DNA from 2 places in the Orrella marina genome. Region 1 is predicted to be linked to the other one. Evidence: predicted binding sites of a transcription regulator. Region 1 holds the regulator's gene; the other holds the start of a gene.
The links. Region 1 encodes LexA, which represses DNA repair genes until DNA is damaged. Its sites were predicted from a motif close to ACTGTATNNNNATACAGT; they were not measured.

Region 1 (11,287 bases):
AAGCGTGTGCTTGCTGTCGCTGTCTACAATCATTACAAGCGCCTGCGTCATGGGGCAGATCTCAAGGGCGATGAGGTCGAACTGAGCAAGAGCAATATTCTGCTGATCGGCCCGACTGGCTCTGGCAAGACGTTGCTGGCGCAGACTCTCGCCCGGCAACTCGACGTTCCGTTCGTGATGGCCGACGCGACGACTCTGACTGAGGCCGGATATGTTGGCGAGGATGTCGAGAACATTATTCAGAAGCTGCTGGCTAACTGCAATTATGACGTCGAGAAGGCTCAGCGCGCGATTGTCTACATTGATGAAATCGACAAGATTTCACGTAAAGCCGATAACCCGTCAATTACCCGGGATGTATCTGGGGAAGGTGTTCAGCAGGCGTTGCTCAAGTTGATCGAGGGGACTGTTGCATCGGTTCCGCCGCAAGGTGGTCGTAAACATCCGAATCAGGATTTTGTGCAGGTCGACTCCACCAACATCCTGTTCATCGTCGGCGGTGCCTTTGATGGGCTGGAAAAGGTGATTCTGGATCGCACTGAAAGATCTGGAATCGGTTTTGGGGCCTCCGTTGCCGCCAGAAGTGAGAAGCGGGCCGGCGAGGCGTTTACATCGGTCGAGCCCGAAGACCTCGTGAAGTTTGGTCTGATTCCTGAGCTGGTCGGACGCTTGCCAGTGATCGCAACCTTGCAGGAACTGACCGAGGATACGTTGGTCAAAGTGTTAACTGAGCCCAAGAATTCGCTGGTTCGTCAGTTTCAGAAATTGTTCGAAATGGAAGGGGTGGAGCTAGAAATCCGCCCACAGGCTCTGCATGCCATTGCCCGCAAGGCTATTCTCAGAAAAACTGGTGCCCGAGGATTGCGCTCCATACTGGAGTCGACACTTCTCGACACAATGTATGAGATTCCTTCCCAGGACAATGTCAGTCGAGTGGTGTTGGACGAGAACGCCATCGAAGGTCAAGCTGAGCCACTGCTGGTTTATCAGGAAGACGAAGCGGAAGGACAAGACAAGTCTTCCGGTCGTTCTAAAGCGCGAAATGCTGCTGCCTGAGCTTGATTTTTAGGCTATTGTCCCAATATCACTAACTATGTTAGCGAAGGTCTCCTGATTGGATCAGGGGACCGATTTGAAGAGGACAAGCAAATGTCAGGTCAACCCATTCTCCCCGCCGAGCGCATTTCACTGCCTCTGTTGCCGCTGCGCGATGTCGTTGTGTTTCCACACATGGTGATCCCACTGTTTGTGGGGCGGCCGCGCTCGATTCGCGCGCTCGAAGCAGCGATGGAAGGGGACAAGAGCATCATGCTCGCCGCCCAGAAGTCTGCGACGAAAGACGATCCGACACCTGACGACGTGTACGAGATTGGTAGTCTCGCCACCATTCTGCAGATGTTGAAGCTCCCTGATGGTACCGTCAAGGTGTTGGTGGAAGGCTCACAGCGCGCTCGGATTCTTTCAATCGAGGAGGCTGAGGAGCACTTCAGCGCAGATGTTATGCCCATGCAGCCAGACGAAGCCAAAGGATCGGAAATCGAGGCCTTGCGTCGTGCGATCGTCGGTCAGTTTGAGACGTACGTCAAGCTCAACAAAAAAATCCCGCCAGAAATCCTGACTACCCTGTCGGGTATAGACAGCCCGGGACGGCTGGCTGACACGATCGCAGCCCATCTGCCACTGAAACTCGAGCAAAAGCAGAGCATGCTTGAGGTCACTGACACCGCAGAGCGTCTGGAGGCGTTACTCGCACAACTCGAGACCGAGATCGATATTCTCCAGGTCGAGAAGCGTATTCGCGGCCGGGTCAAGAAGCAAATGGAGAAGAGTCAGCGTGACTACTATCTGAATGAGCAAGTCAAGGCGATTCAGAAAGAACTCGGTGAAGGCGAAGAAGGTGCTGATATCGAAGAGCTCGAGCGTCGAATCGAAGCTGCCGGGCTCAGCAAGGAAGCGCGCAAGAAAGTTGATGCCGAACTGAAAAAGCTCAAGCTCATGTCACCGATGTCGGCCGAGGCAACGGTGGTCCGTAACTACATCGACACGGTTATCGGTTTGCCATGGCGCAAGAAGAGCAAGATCAATCACTCGATCCCGCATGCGCAAGAGGTGCTTGACGATGATCACCATGGTCTTGAGAAAGTCAAGGAGCGTATCGTCGAGTATCTGGCTGTGCAACAGCGAGTCGACAAGGTCAAGGCTCCCATCTTGTGTCTTGTCGGCCCACCGGGAGTCGGCAAGACTTCCCTGGGTCAGAGCATTGCCAAAGCCACCAATCGTAAATTCATCCGGATGGCACTTGGTGGTGTACGGGATGAAGCAGAGATTCGTGGGCATAGACGGACCTATATCGGTTCCATGCCTGGCAAGATTCTCCAGAACATGAACAAGGTCGGTGTGCGCAATCCATTGTTCCTGCTTGACGAGATCGACAAGCTTGGCATGGATTTTAGAGGTGACCCTGCTTCTGCATTGCTCGAAGTGCTGGATCCCGAGCAGAATCACACTTTCCAGGATCACTACGTTGAGGTGGATTTTGATCTGTCGGACGTCATGTTTGTGGCGACCAGTAACACCTTGAACATCCCGCCTGCGTTGCTGGACAGGATGGAAGTGATCCGTCTGTCCGGTTATACCGAAGACGAGAAGATTCACATTGCCAAAGATCACCTTTTGCCTAAGCTGATGAAGAACAACGGGCTCAAGGAAGGCGAGTTAACTGTTCAGGACGATGCCTTGCAGGACATGGTTCGTTACTACACCCGGGAAGCCGGTGTACGTTCACTTGAACGTGAAATCAGCAAAATCTGTCGTAAAGTGGTTAAGCAACTTGTGTCCAAGCTTCCTCAGGGTGTCAGTGCTGCACAGACTCGCAGAGCAGCAAAGTCGCAGACGACTCAGACAATTGTTGTATCAAGCGAGAACCTGGGGGAGTACCTGGGTGTGCGTCGATACAGTTACGGCATGGCGGAGAAAGACAACCAGATCGGACAGGTCACCGGACTGGCATGGACCGAAGTCGGTGGTGATCTGTTGACTATCGAAGTCGCCGACATGCCGGGTAAGGGCAACATCCTTCGTACGGGATCACTCGGTGATGTGATGAAAGAGTCGGTCGAGGCGGCGCGTAGTGTTGTCAGGGCGCGTGCCAGTCGGTTGGGTATTGCTAATACGGTGCTTGAGAAGCGTGATATGCACGTGCACGTGCCAGAAGGGGCCACACCCAAAGATGGTCCGTCTGCGGGGATTGCAATCACGACTGCGATTGTGTCAGCGCTGACCCGGATTCCAGTGCGTGCCGACGTAGCCATGACAGGTGAGATCACCCTTAGAGGCGAAGTGCTCGCGATCGGTGGGTTGAAAGAAAAATTGCTGGCGGCTCGTCGAGGTGGCATCAAGACTGTTCTGATTCCCGAAGAGAACGTGAAGGATCTTGCTGAGATTCCGGATAACGTTAAGAATCATCTCGAGATCATTCCTGTCAAATGGATCGACAAGGTGCTCGAAGTTGCGCTTGAGCGCAAGCCGGAACCTCTTTCTGAAACCTCAGTAGAGGAAGCTGTTGTGAGCAAACAGGCATCATCTGATGTCACAAGCAATCCGGTGATCAAACACTGATCACTACCGGCTTGAGGGGATGCGATCCTGCATCCCCTCAAGCCGGACAAATGAACTGGCTGCTCGGTGTTATTTTTGTGGCAGCACGTTTACTATCTACTCATTCCGATATCTGACCTCCGATCGCACCCATGGCCGAAGAAGTTCAGTCCGTCCGTCTTGACAAGTGGCTCTGGGCCGCACGTTTTTTCAAGTCGCGATCGCTGGCGACGGATGCGATTGAGCTTGGACGCGTGCATGTTAATGGTAGTCGGGTTAAACCAGCCAGAAGCATCAAAGTCGGCGAAAAAGTTCAGGTTCAGCGAGGACATGAGCGGTTGGAGGTGTTTGTACGTTTTCTGAGTGATGTGAGACGTTCTGCCTCGCTTGCTCAGTTGCTCTATGATGAAACGCTTGAAAGCCGCGCAGCCCGTGAGGAAGCATCTGAGCGAAGGAAGCTTTTCTCGGAGCCTGCTCAAGGCATCCGCAAGGGGCGTCCCACAAAACGCGACAGGCGGCAGATTGAGCGCTTTGCAAAGGACGATTGACTGTGCCTGGGCGTTTTATTGGCTAGGTGCAGAGGGAAAGGTCAGTGACAGCCTTGTTCAGAGCAAGAAAGTCGCCAAGGAATATCAAGTGTCTGTTGGTGCCTGCTTCCCTTGAATGGGTACACTCAGGGCTCGTGCGTGATGCACAAAATGATCCTTGCTTTCATTTTCTTCGCGTTCATCTTCTCGAATTGTCTGTATCAAGAAGATCGTTTCGTGTGAGCTGGTCAAGCTCGCTTAATGTAAAGGCTGTGTTCGAATCAGGCCGACCGCCAGTCCTTCGATAGCAAAGACCTCGCCAGAACGGATATGAATCGGCTCAAAGTCCGGATTCTCGGGCAGTAGCACAATTTTTCCCTTTTCCCTGGACAGTCTTTTGACGGTGACCTCATCGTCGATACGGGCAACCACGATTTCTCCGACACGCGCTTCACTCGTCTTTTTGACCGCTAACAGATCCCCGTCCAGTATGCCGATGTCGCGCATACTCATTCCACGAACCTGAAGAAGGTAGTCCGGTCTGGACGAGAATAACGATGAGTCGACGGCGAGCTCTTTCGCGACGTTCTCTTGTGCAAGAATTGGCGAACCGGCGGCCACACGTCCAATCAGGGGTAGAGTGGTCTGGTTGAGGCTTGGTAGTGCATACGAGATGGTTGATGCATATGGCATGCCGGACTCAACAGTCTGGTCCGCTATCTGCGCTTGAGTTGAATTATGCGTCGGTTTTTGCTGGATCAGCCTGATGCCTCGTGATGCACCTGCCTTGAGCTCGATATAGCCTTTTCGCGCCAGAGCACGAAGATGATCTTCTGCCGCATTGGTCGATTTGAATCCAAGCTTGCGCGCAAGTTCAGCCCGTGTCGGAGGGAAACCTGTTTGTTCGAGCAGCTGCACGATGAGATCAAGCACCTGTGCTTGTCGAGCGGTTAACTCAGTAGCCATCAAATTCTCCGGGCTGTATGTATATACAGCGCATTGTGACGTATTTCATCACAATTTGCAAGTGAGCACATTGTGTGAAGTAAGTCGTCTAGCTGTCTGATTCCTTTGGTTGTTTTAGGTTGATTTGAAGGCAAGACCAGGCCGATGGCGTTGGGTCATCGGGCATGTCTTGGTTCAAGCATATGAATTTCTGCTATCAACTGGCGGAATCGTTCAGCCATTCAGAGCGGCAGAAGTCACAGATGGATATCAAGAGTTCGAGAACGCGAGAGCCACTCAGGCCAGGGAGCCACACAACGTGGTTCGCTGGCCTGAGTGGTTTGCAAAGGGGCGACGTGATTCTTCACGCCAAATTGCTGGAGTCAACAACTTCTAGTGCGTCAGCCTTTGATAACGCTTGCGATAGCCTTTGCGACTGTGTCGATGTTTTTGCTGTTAAGGGCGGCAACGCAGATCCTGCCACTTGAAATAGCGTAGATCGCATGCTCTTCACGCAGTTTGTCCACTTGTGCTGCTGTCAGTCCCGAGTATGAGAACATGCCTTTCTGGGCCATCACAAAATCGAAGTTCATGTTGACGCCATTCTCAGCCAGCTTGTTCACAAGCTGTGATCGCATTTCCTTGATGCGTTGACGCATCTCACCGAGCTCTTCTTCCCACATTGCGAACAGTTCAGGCGTATTCAATGCTTCAGCGACAATTGCACCGCCAAATGTTGGCGGGTTGGAGTAATTGGTGCGAATGACCCGTTTGACCTGACTCAGCACCCGGGCTGCCTCCTCGGCGCTATCGGTCACCAGTGTCAGGGCCCCAATACGCTCTCCGTACAGAGAAAATGACTTGGAGAACGATGTGCTGATCAGGCAGTTTAGACCCTTTTCCACAAACAGTCGCACTGCGGCTGCATCGGCCTGCAATCCATCACCAAATCCCTGGTAGGCGATGTCCATAAACGGAATCAATTCCTTGTCCTGAACAACTTTGGCGATCTCGGTCCACTGTTCAGGAGTCGGGTCAACGCCCGTCGGGTTGTGGCAGCATGCATGTAGCACCACGATGGACTTTGCGGGCAGGCTCTTCAGAAAATCGAGCATGCCATCAAGATTCAGTCCGTGTGTCTCGGGGTCATAGTAGGGGTACTCAACGACTTCAAAGCCGGCTTTTTCAAACAGCGCGCGGTGATTCTCCCAGCTCGGCTTGCTGATAGCGACTTTGGCGTCAGGCAACAGCGCTCTAAGGTAGTCTGCGCCAATCTTCAGAGCGCCGGTTCCACCAATCGATTGAACAGTGACGCAGCGCTCTGATTTGATCGCCTCACTGTCCTTGCCCAGAACCAGTTCGCGTGCGCCACGGTTCAGCTTGGCGATGCCCTCGATCGGCAAATAGCTGTGAGCGAGCTGAGCCTGAACCCGGTCAACTTCAGCCTTGTGAACACAACGCAGCAAAGGGACACGTCCATCATCGTCGTAATAGACACCGACTCCCAGGTTGACTTTATGCGAACGGGTATCTGAGTTGTACTGTTCGGTCAGACCCAGGATTGGATCACGCGGTGCGAGTTCGACGGACTGAAAAAGTTTGCTCATTGGGCGACCTTCGCGCTTGCGGCAGCGCTACTTTTGAATGTTGTCAGTTGTGAATAATCGGGGAAAGTCATCAGACGGAAGAACCCTTTCGAGTCATCTGGATGGTCATACTGGACTGCAGGGGAGGCTACCGTCATAATGGGGGTTGTCCACGAATTGGGGAAAACCCCATCTAAAGTCTAACATGACAAAAGGCCGTTTCGTAGAGTTTCCGCAGAGCCCTTTCTCTCTGTACCAGCCTTATCCGCCAGCGGGCGATCAGCCTGTGGCGATTGAACAACTGAGCGAGGGCATCGATGACGGATTGATGTTTCAGACACTTCTGGGGGTGACTGGTTCTGGCAAAACCTTCACCATGGCAAACATCATTGCCAGGACTGGTCGGCCGGCACTGGTGCTGGCCCCCAACAAGACGCTCGCGGCACAGCTATACGCGGAAATGCGAGAGTTTTTTCCTCGTAACGCGGTTGAGTACTTCGTGTCTTACTATGACTACTACCAGCCGGAGGCCTACGTCCCGTCACGAGATCTCTTTATTGAAAAAGACTCGTCAATTAACGAACACATCGAACAGATGCGACTGTCTGCCACCAAGAGTCTGCTTGAGCGGCGCGATACGGTCATTGTGGGGACTGTATCCTGTATTTACGGTATCGGTAATCCTTCCGATTATCACGCGATGGTGCTGGTCCTGCGCGCAGGTGATCGAATTTCGCGCCAGGAAGTGCTGGCACGACTAGTGGCCATGCAGTACTCGCGTAATGACGCTGAGTTCACCCGGGGCGTGTTCCGTGCGCGCGGTGAGGTCATTGACGTGTACCCGGCAGAAAGTGCAGACCTGGCTGTACGCATCACAATGTTTGACGACGAGATCGAGAGCCTGGCTTTGTTTGATCCGCTTACTGGCAAGGTTCGCCAGAGCGTTCCGCGATTCACTGTTTATCCGGGGTCACACTACGTCACGCCTAGAGAAACGGTTCTGCGGGCTGTAGAGACCATCAAGGAGGAGTTGCGCGAGCGTCTCAAGCAGCTTGTTGACGCAGGGCAACTGGTTGAAGCCCAGCGCCTGGAGCAGCGCACCCGGTTTGATCTGGAGATGCTCGGCGAGCTCGGCTTCTGCAAAGGAATCGAGAACTACTCACGCCACCTGTCCGGAGCAAAGCCAGGCGACCCGCCGCCGACGCTGATTGATTACTTGCCGGCCGATGCGCTGATGTTCATTGACGAGAGTCATGTCACGATGGGGCAGCTTGGCGGGATGTATCGAGGAGACCGTGCAAGAAAGGAAACACTGGTTCAGTACGGTTTTCGTTTGCCTTCGGCCTTGGATAATCGTCCGCTCAAGCTTGAAGAGTTCGAGCACCGTATGCGTCAAACCGTGTTTGTTTCAGCCACTCCGGCGGCATACGAGCAGGGGCGCTCCGATAAGGTGGTAGAACAAGTGGTTCGACCGACAGGGTTGGTCGATCCGATTGTCGAGGTGCTTCCAGCGGCTACTCAGGTTGACGATCTGCTTGATAAAGCCAGGATCTGCGTCAGTCATGGCCAGAGGGTGCTCGTGACAACACTTACCAAACGTATGTCAGAGGAGCTGACGGACTTCCTGACCGAGCAGGGGTTGAAAGTGCGTTACCTGCATTCGGACATCGATACGGTCGAGCGAGTGGAGATTATCCGGGATCTGCGTCTGGGTGTTTTTGATGTGCTGGTGGGGATCAACTTGCTGCGCGAAGGTCTCGACATTCCGGAAGTCGCATTGGTGAGCATTCTGGATGCTGACAAGGAAGGATTTCTGCGATCTGAAAGGAGCTTGATTCAGACGATTGGACGCGCTGCCCGTAATGTCAACGGGCGCGCAATCCTGTACGCCGACCGGATCACAGACTCGATGCGCAGGGCTATGGATGAAACGAGTCGACGGCGGGAACGCCAGATAGCATTTAATCTGGAGCATGGAATCGAAGCAAAGAGTGTGATCAAGGCGGTAAAGGAACTGATTGATGGCGTCGTGGTAAGTACCCCGGTGAATGCGGGGCAGGACGATCTGCCGGCATTTGAACCAACGGATGAGAAGTCGGTCGCCAAAGCCATTAAGCAGCTGGAAAAGAAGATGCTTGATCACGCCAAGAACCTGGAGTTCGAGCAGGCTGCGGCTGCACGCGATGCGCTAAACAGGCTCAAGCAACAAGTGCTTCAATATGGTGCGTAACAAGTGAAAATTGGTGCGTTGCAAGATGACAGCGTCATTTTCTTGATGTGAATTATTAGATAATTTACTTTAAAATTAGATGTTAACATTATGTTTTAAATAGAAGTAAGTGTAATTTTTCACTGTAACGAAAATGCAACTTCCTTAAAAAAATTCTGGACAACTTACGGGTTTTCCCGCAAAATTCGCACCATGATGACAAAAGTTCTCTTCGTATGCATGGGTAACATTTGCCGTTCGCCAAGTGCGGAGGGCGTGTTTCGCCATATGATCAATGAGGCCGGCCTGAGCGATGTAATTGGCATCGATTCCGCCGGGACACACAACTTTCACGTGGGTGAAATGCCAGACGCAAGAACAATTGCGGCTGCACGCAAACGTGGCTATGAGGTTACCCAGCGTCCTGCGCGGCAGATCAGTGCCGAGGACTTCCTGGAATATGACCTCATTCTTGCTATGGACTGGGAAAACCTGTCAGCGATGCAGCAGCAGTGCCCTAAGCACCACCGGCACAAACTGATGCTTCTGATGCGTTTTGCGAATGAGTTCGAGGAGGCCACTGTTCCGGATCCCTACTACGGTGGGCTGGACGGATTTGGCAAGGTTCTCGACTACATCGAAGACGCCTGTCAAGGGGTTCTGGAGATGGTTCGCAAGCGTGCGACCCAGTATCAGGCAGCCTGACGCAGAGCTGTGACAAGCTGGCACGCGAATTGCAGGACTTCCGGATTCTCGTTGCTGGCTCAGTCATCAGGCACACGGGGTCTCACCTCCCATTGAGCAAAGCATTGATTGCAATGCGTGACCAGGCTCTCGTTATCGAGACCTGTATAACAGCAGGGTGAGGGGTGAGCGGAATTCAACGCAGTCACATTTGAGTTCTACACTGCAGCACCGGGATCTTCTCCCGGTTAATTAAAAAAACCGCGCCTGGTTGCGCGGTTTTTTTGTGGGCGGTGTTTTTTACCGACAGAGACCAAAAGTGGAGCCCAATACTGTGTTACGGAGCCCCAGAAGTGCCTTGAGTTTCGGTTGATGGCTCGAGATCTCGTCAGGTAAACGCCTATTGCCACAGGGCTAACCACTGTGTAAGCGCTTTCAATAAAAGAAGACTCTAATTTATTTCTTGATGATGCGTTGATGCCAGCTGTTACATTTCAGTGTGAATGTCATCAGAGTCTGTATATCTTTCACAATGGTTCTATAAAATATCAATAAATCAATTATATAAGATAACTATATAAAGTATTTTCTAGAAAAATTTATCGTCACAGGAATAGATTTCTTTCGATGATCGAGTGTGCTTGCTGAGTTTTTTGAACTAATGAGTTCAGATTGCGTCGAATCAGTTTCCGGCATTTACTGATAAATAAGTTGACTATTTAAGTCGGAAATTTGTTATACTTGAGTTGTTTAGTCAACTTAATACATCAGGCCAGTTCGCATTCAAAGCCCGATAGCTTTGAAGCTGGCAGGATGCTTTGACAGAGGACGATGACATGCGACTAACTACGAAAGGGCGGTTTGCGGTAACGGCGATGATCGATTTGGCCCTGCGACAGCATAGCGGTCCGGTCACCCTGTCCGCGATCAGCCAGAGGCAGAACATATCTCTGTCCTATCTTGAGCAGCTGTTTGGCAAGTTGCGTCGCCACGAACTTGTCGACAGCATTCGCGGCCCAGGTGGTGGTTACACGCTGGCCAGGCTGGCGCGCAACATCACGGTGGCCGATATCATTTTTGCGGTCGACGAACCCATGGATGCAACCAACTGTGGGGGAAAATCGGACTGTGCTAGCGGCACGGATGGGCGCCCTGGCGTGTGCATGACCCATGAGCTGTGGTCTGCGCTCAACCGTACCATGGTTGATTTTCTGGATTCGGTGTCCCTGCAAGATCTGGTTGATCAGCAGCGGATGCGTCAGCTTCAGGAAGGGACCGTGCAGCGCTCCGAGACTCCGATCCGTGTTTCCCCCACAGCAGCAGATCCGTTTGCGCGCCGTGCGGGAGAGACCGTTACGGTGTGACTTCGGTCCGGCACGCGACTTTGAATTCATCTAGTTTCAGGAGTTTTTAAAAATGTCGGTCAAACCAGTCTATTTCGACTATTCAGCCACGACTCCCGTGGACCCGCGTGTGGTCGACAAGATGGTGCCGTGGCTCTATGAACATTTCGGCAATCCAGCTTCGCGCAGCCACGCATTCGGTTGGGAAGCGGAAGCGGCTGTCGAGCAAGCCCGTGCTGACGTGGCAGAGCTGATCAATGCGGACCCGCGTGAGATTATCTGGACCTCCGGTGCAACCGAATCTAACAACCTGGCCATCAAGGGCGCAGCTCATTTCTATGCTGAGCGTGGCAAACATGTGATTACGGTCAAGACAGAACACAAGGCGGTTCTTGA
Region 2 (11,287 bases), 640 kb from region 1:
CATGGACGTCATCTCGCTACGTACCGAACGGATTTCACGCCCGAGGGCACCAAGCTTCTCTGCCTGGCTGCTACTGGCGGCCAGAGCAGTCTGCGCATCCTGCTGAAGACGATTGACAGTCCGGTCTGTCTGCTGCAATCGCGTAGCCACTTCCCTCGCTACAGCCTCAAATCGCTGGTGCTGCCACCACAGGGCAAGCCCCAGAAACACGACCATAACCAGCGCGACCGCGCTGACCCACGCAACGGTGTGTGTGGGGCTTGAGGAATTGCTGGACGATCCGCTTGAACCGGTCATGTTGGTATATCCGGCCTTGCCAGGCTTGTCAGAGTTTTCAGGGTTATCTGGCTTTCCGGGCAAACCAGATTTCGCGGCAGATGACTGCCCGGACTTGTCGGTGTCTCGGCCTGTTTGATTGCCCGCCTGCCTGACTGCTCCCTTTTCTGCGGGACTGACAGCACCGGCCATACTGCCTTTGCTGTCATCGCTATGCTTGCTGTCTGGCTTCAATGTGTCAGATCCCTGGGCGTTCAACGTGCTCGGCGCTCCCTGCTTATCCACTTCAGAGCTATCCGAGCCCAAAGACTTCGGATTACGCAATGCGTCCACCGGCTCATCGAGTGTCTTGCCACCTGGCGGATTGTTTCTGGTTTTATCTTGATCAGCTGTCATGGCTCTGATTGTAGACCTTTGCGAGTTGCAAGATAGACGAATCGTCTCTCGTGTAATGACCGGTAACGCACTCGCTTCACCGGCATACCTGCGTATCTGTTACATCTCGTATTCTAAACGTCGACGCCGGCAACCATGGTGGCACGCACTCAGTACAGCGTGTAATCCCCTATTCCTGCCCAGAGACACCATTGCGCAAGTTATCTCTGCGACGTGCCTCACGGATCTTATCGTCTCAGGCTCGAGAAAACCGGATTACTCGATCATTGCCACAAACAAGCAGAAGCAGCCTTGCCTTGATCGCGTGTGTCAACTCACGTGTGTCAATTCACGCGTGTCAACATTCGCCGGCATGACCACTGCTCGCGACGGAACATCTTTCGAATCAGGTCAACCGCCGTATTCAGCATCCTGGCAGCGGCTTCTGGCAACAAAAGCGACTCGACCATTCAAAATGGACAGTCACGAGAGCACCTACGCAAAGAAATCTTCGACATGACCGTCAACCAATCCGGGTCAAGAAACACTCTGGAGTCTGATCTGTTCGAATCCTTGTTCCAGGCTATCGTCATCAGGCTGACATATCCATACTGGCGTATTCTCTGGAGCTCGCGTATGCCCGAGCCACTGTACAGCGGGCTGAACCAGACGCTCGTGCGTTACGAGCACAGCCGCCGGATAAACGAGATGCAGCAATCCAGCCATTTTTAATGCCTGTGTACTGGCTTGAACACCATGCTGACTGGTGAAGAGCCATACCCCGCCGCTGGCCAGTTCATTCGTTCTGGACCACTGTCTAAGTGTCCATTCAGCCTTGGCGGAAACTGGCGCCACAATCCGCTGATAGCATTCCATCACCTCACACTGGGCACCATACGCTCGGATCTTGTCACGCAACCAGGTGCGCCCTTGCCGTCCGGCAACAATCAACACACGAGAGCAGTCACTCAGGCGAGGTTCCAGACGACGCCACAGCCCCTCTGAATCTTGTGAATCGTTTTTTTCTGGCGTCAAAATTTCAGGAGCCTGACAAGACGGCTGGGAAACATCTTCACCCGAACCGGGACGCAAGAGACCGGCTGCGAAGTCCCCTGCAATCGCCTGCGCCGTCCCCTGACCGACCACTGCGATCCTTGTCGATGCGGGCCAGCAAACGCCTGTACTGGCGCGATACAGACGCCAGGCGGTTCGACTGACAAACATTATCCAGTCAAACTGTTCAGGTCGAAACTGGACATTCAGAGTTGAATCACCAGTCGCGACTAGTTCGAGTGCAGGCAATGAAAGAACTTCCCAGCCCTGGGCATGCAAGCGCTGAGCCAGCGCCATCTGCCGATCTGCCGGACGGGTCAGAACGGCTCTGAGGGCCGGAAGCTTCAGTGGGAAGTCAGACGAAACCCGCGAAGATTCTCCACTGGAAGCACCCTGTGCGCTTGAGCCAGCTATCGGAATCGAAGGCAACATCAGTCGTCCTGCAGGTGTTCCTGCAACAACTGCGCCGCACCGTCATCAAGCAGGATACGAGCAGCCTGTTCACCGAGCTGGTTCGCTTGACTGACCGGACCGAATACGCTCGACTCCAGCACATCCGCCCCGTCAGGGCTGGCAACGAGAGCACGAACAAGGATGCCCGCATCCGTGATTGAATCCAGACCTGCATCAGCCGCGATCAATTCTCCGCCTTCTGACTGTAACGTCGCATGGGCAGCCAGTGGTACCGAGCAGGAACCACCCAGCACTCGAGAAACCGCACGTTCCGCGATCGAGACGGCTGTGCTGCGTTGACAAGCAAGTGGCATGAGCAGATCAACCATGTCCTCTCGCCCTGCGCTGACTTCGATACCAAGCGTTCCCTGACCCGCTGCAGGCAGACACAAGTCCACCGGGAGGATCATTCTGATTCTGGATTCGAGCCTGAGTCGCTGCAAGCCGATTGCTGCCAGAATAATGGCATCAAACTGCCCATCATCAAGCTTGCCAAGACGGGTATCAAGGTTTCCCCGCAATGGCTTGACCACGACGTCAGGGCGTCTGCGACGAATCTGGGCCTCGCGTCGCAAGCTTGACGTTCCCACCACAGCCCCGGCAGGAAGGTCTTCAATCGAAGCGTATTTGCCTGATACCCATGCATCCCTCGGTTCGGCTCGTGGCAGGATACAGGCCAGCGTGAACCCTTCGGGCATTACCACCGGGACATCCTTGAGCGAGTGCACGGCAAGATCGGCTCGACCGTCTGCCAGCGCATTCTCGAGCTCTTTGATGAACAAGCCCTTGCCCCCAACCTTTTGCAGGCTGCGGTCAAGAATTTCATCTCCACGCGTGCTCAGTTTAAGCAACGAGACTTCCAGTCCCGGATAGGTCTTGCGCAGGAGATCCTGCACATGCTCTGCCTGCCAGACAGCCAGCCTGCTTGCACGCGTGGCAATCACAATCGGGCGATCGGTAACTTTCGACAGCACCATCAGCGAATGTAATTCAGCGCGACGGTCAATACGATTCCTATCACGGCCAGCAACGCGAGCCGTTGCAGAATCGACATACTCGCTTTCTGCATTGCTTGTTCTTCAGACATTCTGTTTCCTTATCAACAAATAAGCAATGTCACAGCAAACATCTCGCAGAATTTCACCACGTAGAACGATCTGTGACACCGACAGCATAAGTGTAACCGCTCCCCCTGAGAAACACACTTGATCCAGCGCAAGACCGCAGAATGATCCGTGCGATGATCTGACGTGCCCGAGAACCAGGTGCACACCAGTCATTAACGCATCCCAGGCAAGCACACATCAGGTCAGACGGCATGAGCAAACGGGACACGAATGTCTCGACAAAATCCGATCCCGATACCTGCAGCGGATCCAGGTCAGAGCTGGATTTCTGGAGAGAAGCTCGAGAAGAAAAGCAGAACGCCGCAAATTCACGATGAACTTGCGGCGTTCTGCTTACGGTTGCAATCCATTGCGCGGCTGTGTGACCTAAACAGATCAGTTCAAGCAGATCAGTTCAAGCAGATCAGTTCAGTCAGGAAATGGACCTGGGACCTATCGAGAGCCCAGTCCAGCACAAATAGCCCGGACTGAGTTGCCGAATAGCATTACAACACTGGTTTACAGCACTGATTTGAGCAGCTTACCCATCTCGGAAGGATTGCGCGTAGTTTTCATGCCGCAAGCTTCCATGATCTCCAGCTTGGCATCCGCTGTATCTTCACCACCCGAAATCAACGCACCGGCGTGACCCATGCGTTTGCCAGCGGGTGCCGTCACACCTGCGATAAAGCCCACGACCGGCTTGGTCATGTTCTCTTTTGCCCAGCGTGCAGCATTGACCTCGTCGGGACCACCGATTTCACCGATCATGATGACGGCTTCGGTCTCGGGATCTTCGTTGAACATCTTGAGGACGTCCAGGTGCTTGAGACCATTGATAGGGTCGCCACCAATACCGACTGCACTGGATTGACCCAGACCAAGCTCAGTGACCTGAGCAACTGCCTCATAGGTCAGCGTGCCGGAACGGCTGACAATACCGATCTTGCCACGACGGTGAATGTGACCCGGCATGATGCCAATCTTGATTTCATCCGGAGTGATGAGTCCCGGGCAGTTCGGGCCGAGCAGCAGTGTCTTGCTGTTCATGGCAGCCATCTTGCTCTTGACCTCAAGCATGTCACGCACAGGGATGCCCTCGGTGATGCAGATCACCAGATCAAGTCCGGCTTCGACACCTTCCAGGATAGCGGCCGCAGCACCTGCGGGCGGCACATAGATCACCGAAACGGTGGCACCGGTTGCTTCCCTGGCCTCGGAGACGTTGGCATAGATTGGAATGCCTTCGAAATCCTCACCCGCTTTCTTGGGATTCACCCCCGCAACAAACGCTTCCTTACCGTTCGCATAATCACGGCACATACGGGTGTGGAACTGCCCCGTCTTGCCGGTGATACCTTGCGTAATGACTTTGGTGTCCTTGTTGATCAGAATCGACATATTGAAATCCCCGGCGATTATTTGGCGGCTGCCACGACAGCACTGGCAGCGTCTGCCATGGTGTCGGCACTGATGATCGGAAGACCCGACTCGGCCAGCATCTTCTTGCCCAGCTCTTCGTTGGTTCCCTTCATGCGAACCACCAGCGGCACGCTCAGGCTAACAGCCTTGCAAGCAGTGATGACGCCCTCTGCGATCACGTCGCAACGCATGATGCCTCCAAAGATGTTGACCAGAATGGCGCGAACATCATCGTTCTTGAGCATGATCTTGAAGGCCTCGGTGACTTTCTCAGCTGTGGCACTACCACCCACATCGAGGAAGTTGGCCGGCTCGCCGCCAAAGAGCTTGATCGTGTCCATGGTCGCCATGGCCAGACCCGCGCCGTTGACCAGGCAGCCAATGTTGCCGTCGAGCTGAATGTAAGCCAGGTCGAACTTGCTCGCTTCGATTTCAGCAGGATCTTCCTCATCCAGATCACGATAGGCAACGATCTCCTGATGGCGAAAGAGCGCATTCGAGTCAAAGTTGAACTTTGCGTCCAATGCAATGATGTCTCCGCTGCCGGTCAGGATGAGCGGATTGATCTCGGCCAGTGACGAATCGGTATCCCAGTAAACCTGATACAGCTTGCGGAACTCGGCAGCAGCCTTTTCGACTGATGCGTCAGGCACACCGATACCACGTGCCAGTTCACGCGCCTCGTCCTCGCTGAAACCTTTGAGGGGATCAACAAACACCTTGAGGATCTTCTCAGGAGTGCTGTTGGCTACTTCCTCAATGTCCATACCACCCTCGCTGGAGGCCATCACGCAGACACGCTGGGTGCCTCGATCAGTCACGATACCAACGTAGTATTCCTTCTTGATGTCCGCACCTTCCTCAATCAGCAAACGCCCAACTTTCTGACCGTCCGGACCAGTCTGGTGTGTGACCAGCTGCATGCCGAGGATCTCGCTCGCGAGCTGTCTGACTTCGTCTATGGAGCGAGCGAGCTTGACACCACCGCCCTTACCCCGGCCTCCGGCGTGAATCTGGGCCTTGACTACCCAAACTGGCCCACCAAGCTGCTCGGCGGCACTGACAGCTTCCTCAACGTTGAACGCCGGGATGCCACGGGGTACTGTCACGCCAAACTTGCGCAACAGTTCCTTGCCTTGATATTCGTGGATTTTCATGAGAACCCTGTCTATCGGTCGTTAATCTTGAAACAGCAACTACTCTCTTGTCGCCCATACGCAAGCAGTATGCCGGCCCGGACCGGCCAGGCAGGCTGCTCTGCATATCGACTAACTGCTTGACGATTCCGCCTCGCTTTCGCGCTTGAGCGGAACGTACCATTCGGGATGAAACTCGCGCACTACCGGACCGTGCTGACTCAACGCATGACAGCCGTCAACCTGAAACGGCTTTTTCCCGGGATCTTGCGCGGGTTCAGTCGATCGGAAACTGGCTCGTGTCTGCAAGGCCACGGTCGGCAGCAGTCCAGCGAGTTCGGTCATGTGAGAACAGCCGGCGGCTCGTGCAAACCGCACCTTGACAGCCTGCCTGAATCCTTTAAGAAGATTCATGCCGACCAGGTTGCTGTAGTCGGGCGCGATACAGGTACAGATTTCTCCGTAAGGAGCAGCATCATAGGCGGCAACGGCGGCAACCACGTTGAATGCCTTGTCAAACGTGATGCGGATATGCATATGGTGAAACGGCTCACCCGCATGCCGTGTACTGCCGTCGCGACGCTCAAAATCGTAGGATTTGGTGTCGATCAGCTCGGCATCAATATCCCAGAGTCCGTCATCGCGTTCGAATGAGTGAGCCCTGATGTATCTGTTGTGCATCGGGGAACGTGGGTAGTCGGGTGCGGGTAATGGCATGCGTGTCAGATAAAACTTCGATTAGTGATCAAGTATAGCGCGATCTTGCTGCATTGCACGAAAACTAAGACGTGGTTAACCACAGATTAACCCCTTCTGGTTCCGGATTTCAATGAGATCCGGTTAAATGCGCACAAATGCGAAGGATCACGCCCCCAAGACGCATAGTGTCGCATCTCGCAGCACCAGAATGAAAGACGCTGGCTTGAGACAGACACAAAATTGAACATCTGATCTGACCTTGCACTATTGACAAGCATCAACCAGTCGACTCGTCCGAATCACTGTCCACGTCAAAGTCTGGCTCGTATCGCCCCGAAAGGATCCGGGCAACAACATCCCCCCAAACCCCCGACTCGCCAAAAAACGTGCTTGCCGGGCATACTCGCGCGAGTCAGTCGGTAACCCCTTCTGTCCAAAACGCTTGCGCCAGACTTGCCAGGCTCTCTGCGGTTCTGAATCCTTGAGTCGATCCAGGCTTTCACGAATCAACTCATCATCAAGACCTCGCTCGCGCATCGAGTACGCAATCCGGCGACTACCGAACCGGCCACGGTGACTGTGCTCAAGCGCATGTGCGAACCGTGCATCGGACTGCCACCCCTCTCGTTCGAGTTCATCGAGCAACGCGTCAAGCACAGTCGAGTCGAACGGGTGCTCACCTGAGTCACTATCTGAATCACCAGTTGAACGTACCACTTCAGTCATGCCAGTCCTGGCATCCTCGTCGCGAATGCTCGCGCCAACCTCGAGATCACCGTCTTGCCTGGTATCAGACTGCGGCTTCAGAGACATCTTTCTCGCATAAGGGGAGAGTTTGCGGAACAATTCATCTCGCGAATACTCTCTGATGCTGAGATAGCGAACTGCACGCGCCTTGAGACTGATATCAGACCCCTTGCGTGCTTTCTTGTCCAGAGGCTTATGCCTTTCATTCAGAGACGGATCAGGATTGCCAGCCTTGTTCTGACCGGATTCATCACCGGTCAGTTCAGAAGCCCGGAGAACCCCTGGCGGATTATTCTTCGGATATTTCGGACGCATCTCTTGCCGGGACAACAGCCATTCTCTTGATACCGAACGACTCGCGCACCTTGTTTTCGATTTCGACTGCGAGCTCCGGATGCTCACGCAGGTACTCACGGACATTGTCTTTGCCCTGCCCGATCCGGTTCCCGCCATAACTGAACCATGAGCCCGCTTTATCGACCACACCGGCCTGCACCCCAAGGTCGATGATCTCACCCTGCCTGGAGATTCCGGCTCCATACATGATATCGAACTCGGCTTGTTTGAACGGTGGTGCGACCTTGTTCTTGACCACTTTGACGCGAGTTTCGTTGCCGATCATTTCATCGCCCTTCTTGATGGAACCGATGCGACGAATATCGAGGCGCACCGACGCGTAGAACTTCAGTGCATTGCCACCCGTGGTTGTCTCGGGACTACCGAACATGACACCAATCTTCATGCGGATCTGGTTGATGAAGATCACCATGCAATTGGTCCGCTTGATGGTCGCAGTCAGCTTGCGCAATGCCTGACTCATCAGTCGTGCCTGCAGACCAGGGAGAGAGTCCCCCATCTCGCCTTCAATTTCAGCTTTAGGCACGAGTGCCGCGACCGAGTCGATCACGATCAGATCAACTGATCCTGAACGCACCAGTGCATCTGCAATTTCCAGTGCCTGCTCACCCGTGTCTGGCTGCGAGATCAGCAGGTCTGTCAAGTTGACCCCCAGGCGCGAGGCGTATTGAACGTCCAGAGCATGCTCGGCATCAATAAAGGCGCACGTACCATTGATTTTCTGCATCTCGGCGATGACTTGCAACGTGAGTGTCGTCTTGCCGGAGGATTCCGGACCATAAATCTCGATCACCCTGCCGCGAGGCAGCCCGCCAACGCCCAAGGCGATATCAAGCCCCAAAGAGCCAGTGGAAACCACCTGAATGTCATGCTCGACCTCGTTGTCACCATAACGCATGATCGAACCTTTACCGAACTGCTTTTCGATCTGCGACAGCGCAGCGGCAAGAGCCTTGCTCTTTTCTGACCCGCCTCCCTGTTTGGAGGATTTATCGTCCATGAATACTCCTTGCCATGATTACATCTCGTTAATACGGTTACACAAATAGCTACGCAACGGACACACAAACGGACAGCGCGATTGACCGCTGCAGCCCCCCCATCGACGAGCCATCGAGAGTAGAAGAACTTTACTCGAAGCACATTATTGCACTTGCCACAGACTTCACATTGCCAAACAAGGCGCTGACCGCCCAGCCATGAATCAGCAGATTTTACATTTACTGTATAAACCAACAGTATAACTGAATCGTGACCTAATTCAACGTCACACTGGGCGAGAACCTTCACGAACGGGGGTCACTCCCAAGGACAAACACCTGAACAAACGATGGCCGGGTCCGGTACAGAATTCTTGATGACATAGAAGACGGGATTCTTCCATCCAGCAAGGTCATTTGCTTCCCGGGATGAGGCGGATCGTTGCAAGCGCACACCTACGCGGGTTAATGCCTGTAGGCAACGCCAGCGGCCTGTGCCAGAATTCCAGATTATTGACCTGTGTTTCCTATCTCGCACCATGAGAATACTGATCGCCGAAGACGACAACCTGCTGGCTGACGCGCTGACCCAGTCCTTGCGCCATTCAGGATACGCAGTTGACGCCGTAAGCGACGGACTGGCCGCAGACACTGCATTGCGCTCCCAGGAGTTTGACCTTCTGATACTGGACCTCGGGTTGCCAAGAATGTCAGGACTGGAAGTGCTGCAAAGTCTGCGCACGCACAACGCCATGTTGCCCGTACTGATTCTCACCGCCGCGGACTCCATTGAACAACGAGTCAGAGGACTGGACCTGGGCGCTGACGACTATATGGCCAAGCCCTTCGCACTCAGTGAACTTGAAGCACGTGTCCGGGCGCTGACTCGTCGCGGACTAGGTGCTGGCACGGCACTCATGCGGCATGGACGTCTGGTGTTTGATCAGGTCGGCCGGATCGCGCTGGTTGATGACAAGGCGCTGGACTTATCGGCCAGAGAGGTTAGTCTGCTGGAGATTCTGCTGCTGCGTGCCGGCAGAATGGTCAACAAGAGCCAGATCGTCGACCACCTGTGCCAGTGGGGGGAGGAAGTCAGTTCCAACGCCGTCGAGGTTTATGTGCATCGACTCAGAAAGAAACTTGAACCCAGCGGCGTACGAATTGCAACCGTTCGCGGACTCGGCTACTGCCTGCAGCGCGCAACCGAGGAGCCCGCCTCCGTTCAGGGATCAACAGCCTGAGACGATCTGAATTGAACCGTACTGTCATCCCTCCTCCAGAACGTGTTGCCAGCGATGAATCAAAGTATCCGCCAGTAAACACGCCGATCAGCACACAATCAAAGTCTTCAACCGAGGGGTTCGAGCCAGCAGACAGTGGCCCGCGCGTACATCGCCGCTCGCTACTCGGGGAGATTCTGGACTGGATGCTAGCTCCGCTTTTTCTGCTCTGGCCCATGAGTGTGGCAATCACCTACCTGGTTGCACAGGACATCGCGAATGCACCTTTCGACCGGTCGCTTAACAACGCACTGGAGCTTCTGGAGCACCAGATCGAATGGGCGGAACCACTACCCGCCCTGACACTGAGTTCTCCTACCAGAATTGCCATGCGCACACGTGAGAACGAGGGCATTTTCTGGAAAGCCCAGGTCGTCGGCGGGCCGATCATCAGTGGAGAAAGCGCGCTACCCTCACCCGACATGCCAGAGAACTGGGGACCAGGCGATGTCTATTACCGTGACGAGTCAGTGAGCGGCTACAACCTCAGACTGGCATATACCTGGGTTCAGTCTCCGCTCAAACCGGCGACGAACATCCTGCTGGTTGCAGCCGAAGGCACTGAAAGCCGGGCGGAGCTGGCCAACAACATCATCAAGGGTGTCATCATCCCCCAGTTCCTGGTACTGCCACTGGCGGTACTACTCGTCTGGTTCGGGCTGTCACGAGGGATCGCGCCCATCAATGCACTTCAACAACGATTAAGGTCGCGCAGACCGGACGACCTATCCTCAATCGAGGACACATCGACACCGCTCGAGATCACTCCACTTGTTGTTGCCATGAATGATCTGCTTGCCAGACTATCAGGGAACATCGAATCGCAACGTCGCTTTGTCGCGGACGCAGCGCACCAACTCAAAACTCCGCTGGCTGGCTTGCGCACGCAGGCAGAGCTTGCGCTCAAAACGGCAAGTGACGCCCAGACTCAACAGAATCTGCACAAGATCGTGGCAAGCACTGAACGAGCAACCCGCCTGATCAATCAGCTACTCCTGATGGCCAGTGCCGAACATCCTGAAAAGGTCGAACGCCAGCCTATGGATGTCGGTTCGCTCGCACGTCAGGTATGCGAGCAGTGGGTACCGGACGCACTTGAAGCAGGCATCGACCTGGGTTACGAAGGCCCCGAGTTTCCGATCATGATCCAGGGACAGTCAATCTTGCTCACAGAGGCTCTCAACAATCTGATCGACAACGCACTGCGCTACGTTCCTGACGGAGGCCATGTCACGATTGGCGTAAATACAACACTGGGGCAGGTGGAGTTGTTCGTGCGCGACGATGGCCCTGGCATTCCTGCGGCAGACAAGGGGCGCATATTTGACCGTTTCTATCGTGTACTCGGATCGACTGCACACGGCAGCGGTCTTGGGCTTGCGATTGTCAAAGAGATCGCCCAG

Region 2: the regulator LexA is predicted to act here: its motif matches at 8,847-8,864, upstream of recA (recombinase RecA).

Annotation. Positions count from the first base shown of each region.
Region 1 covers NZ_CP028901.1:1,341,247-1,352,533, reverse strand. Annotated here, with positions in the region: gene clpX (ATP-dependent Clp protease ATP-binding subunit ClpX) at 1-1,056, shown strand, start outside; gene lon (endopeptidase La) at 1,150-3,618, shown strand; gene DBV39_RS06010 (RNA-binding S4 domain-containing protein) at 3,750-4,145, shown strand; gene lexA (transcriptional repressor LexA) at 4,383-5,090, opposite strand; gene DBV39_RS05995 (amino acid aminotransferase) at 5,471-6,676, opposite strand; gene uvrB (excinuclease ABC subunit UvrB) at 6,861-8,885, shown strand; gene DBV39_RS05985 (low molecular weight protein-tyrosine-phosphatase) at 9,078-9,569, shown strand; gene DBV39_RS05980 (Fe-S cluster assembly transcription factor) at 10,385-10,912, shown strand; gene DBV39_RS05975 (IscS subfamily cysteine desulfurase) at 10,965-11,287, shown strand, end outside.
Region 2 covers NZ_CP028901.1:704,374-715,660, reverse strand. Annotated here, with positions in the region: gene DBV39_RS03170 (uroporphyrinogen-III C-methyltransferase) at 1-672, opposite strand, end outside; gene DBV39_RS03165 (uroporphyrinogen-III synthase) at 1,189-2,136, opposite strand; gene hemC (hydroxymethylbilane synthase) at 2,136-3,134, opposite strand; gene sucD (succinate--CoA ligase subunit alpha) at 3,783-4,664, opposite strand; gene sucC (ADP-forming succinate--CoA ligase subunit beta) at 4,682-5,842, opposite strand; gene DBV39_RS03140 (DUF2889 domain-containing protein) at 5,954-6,538, opposite strand; gene DBV39_RS20545 (regulatory protein RecX) at 6,785-7,597, opposite strand; gene recA (recombinase RecA) at 7,557-8,624, opposite strand; gene DBV39_RS03125 (response regulator) at 9,144-9,845, shown strand; gene DBV39_RS03120 (sensor histidine kinase) at 10,031-11,287, shown strand, end outside.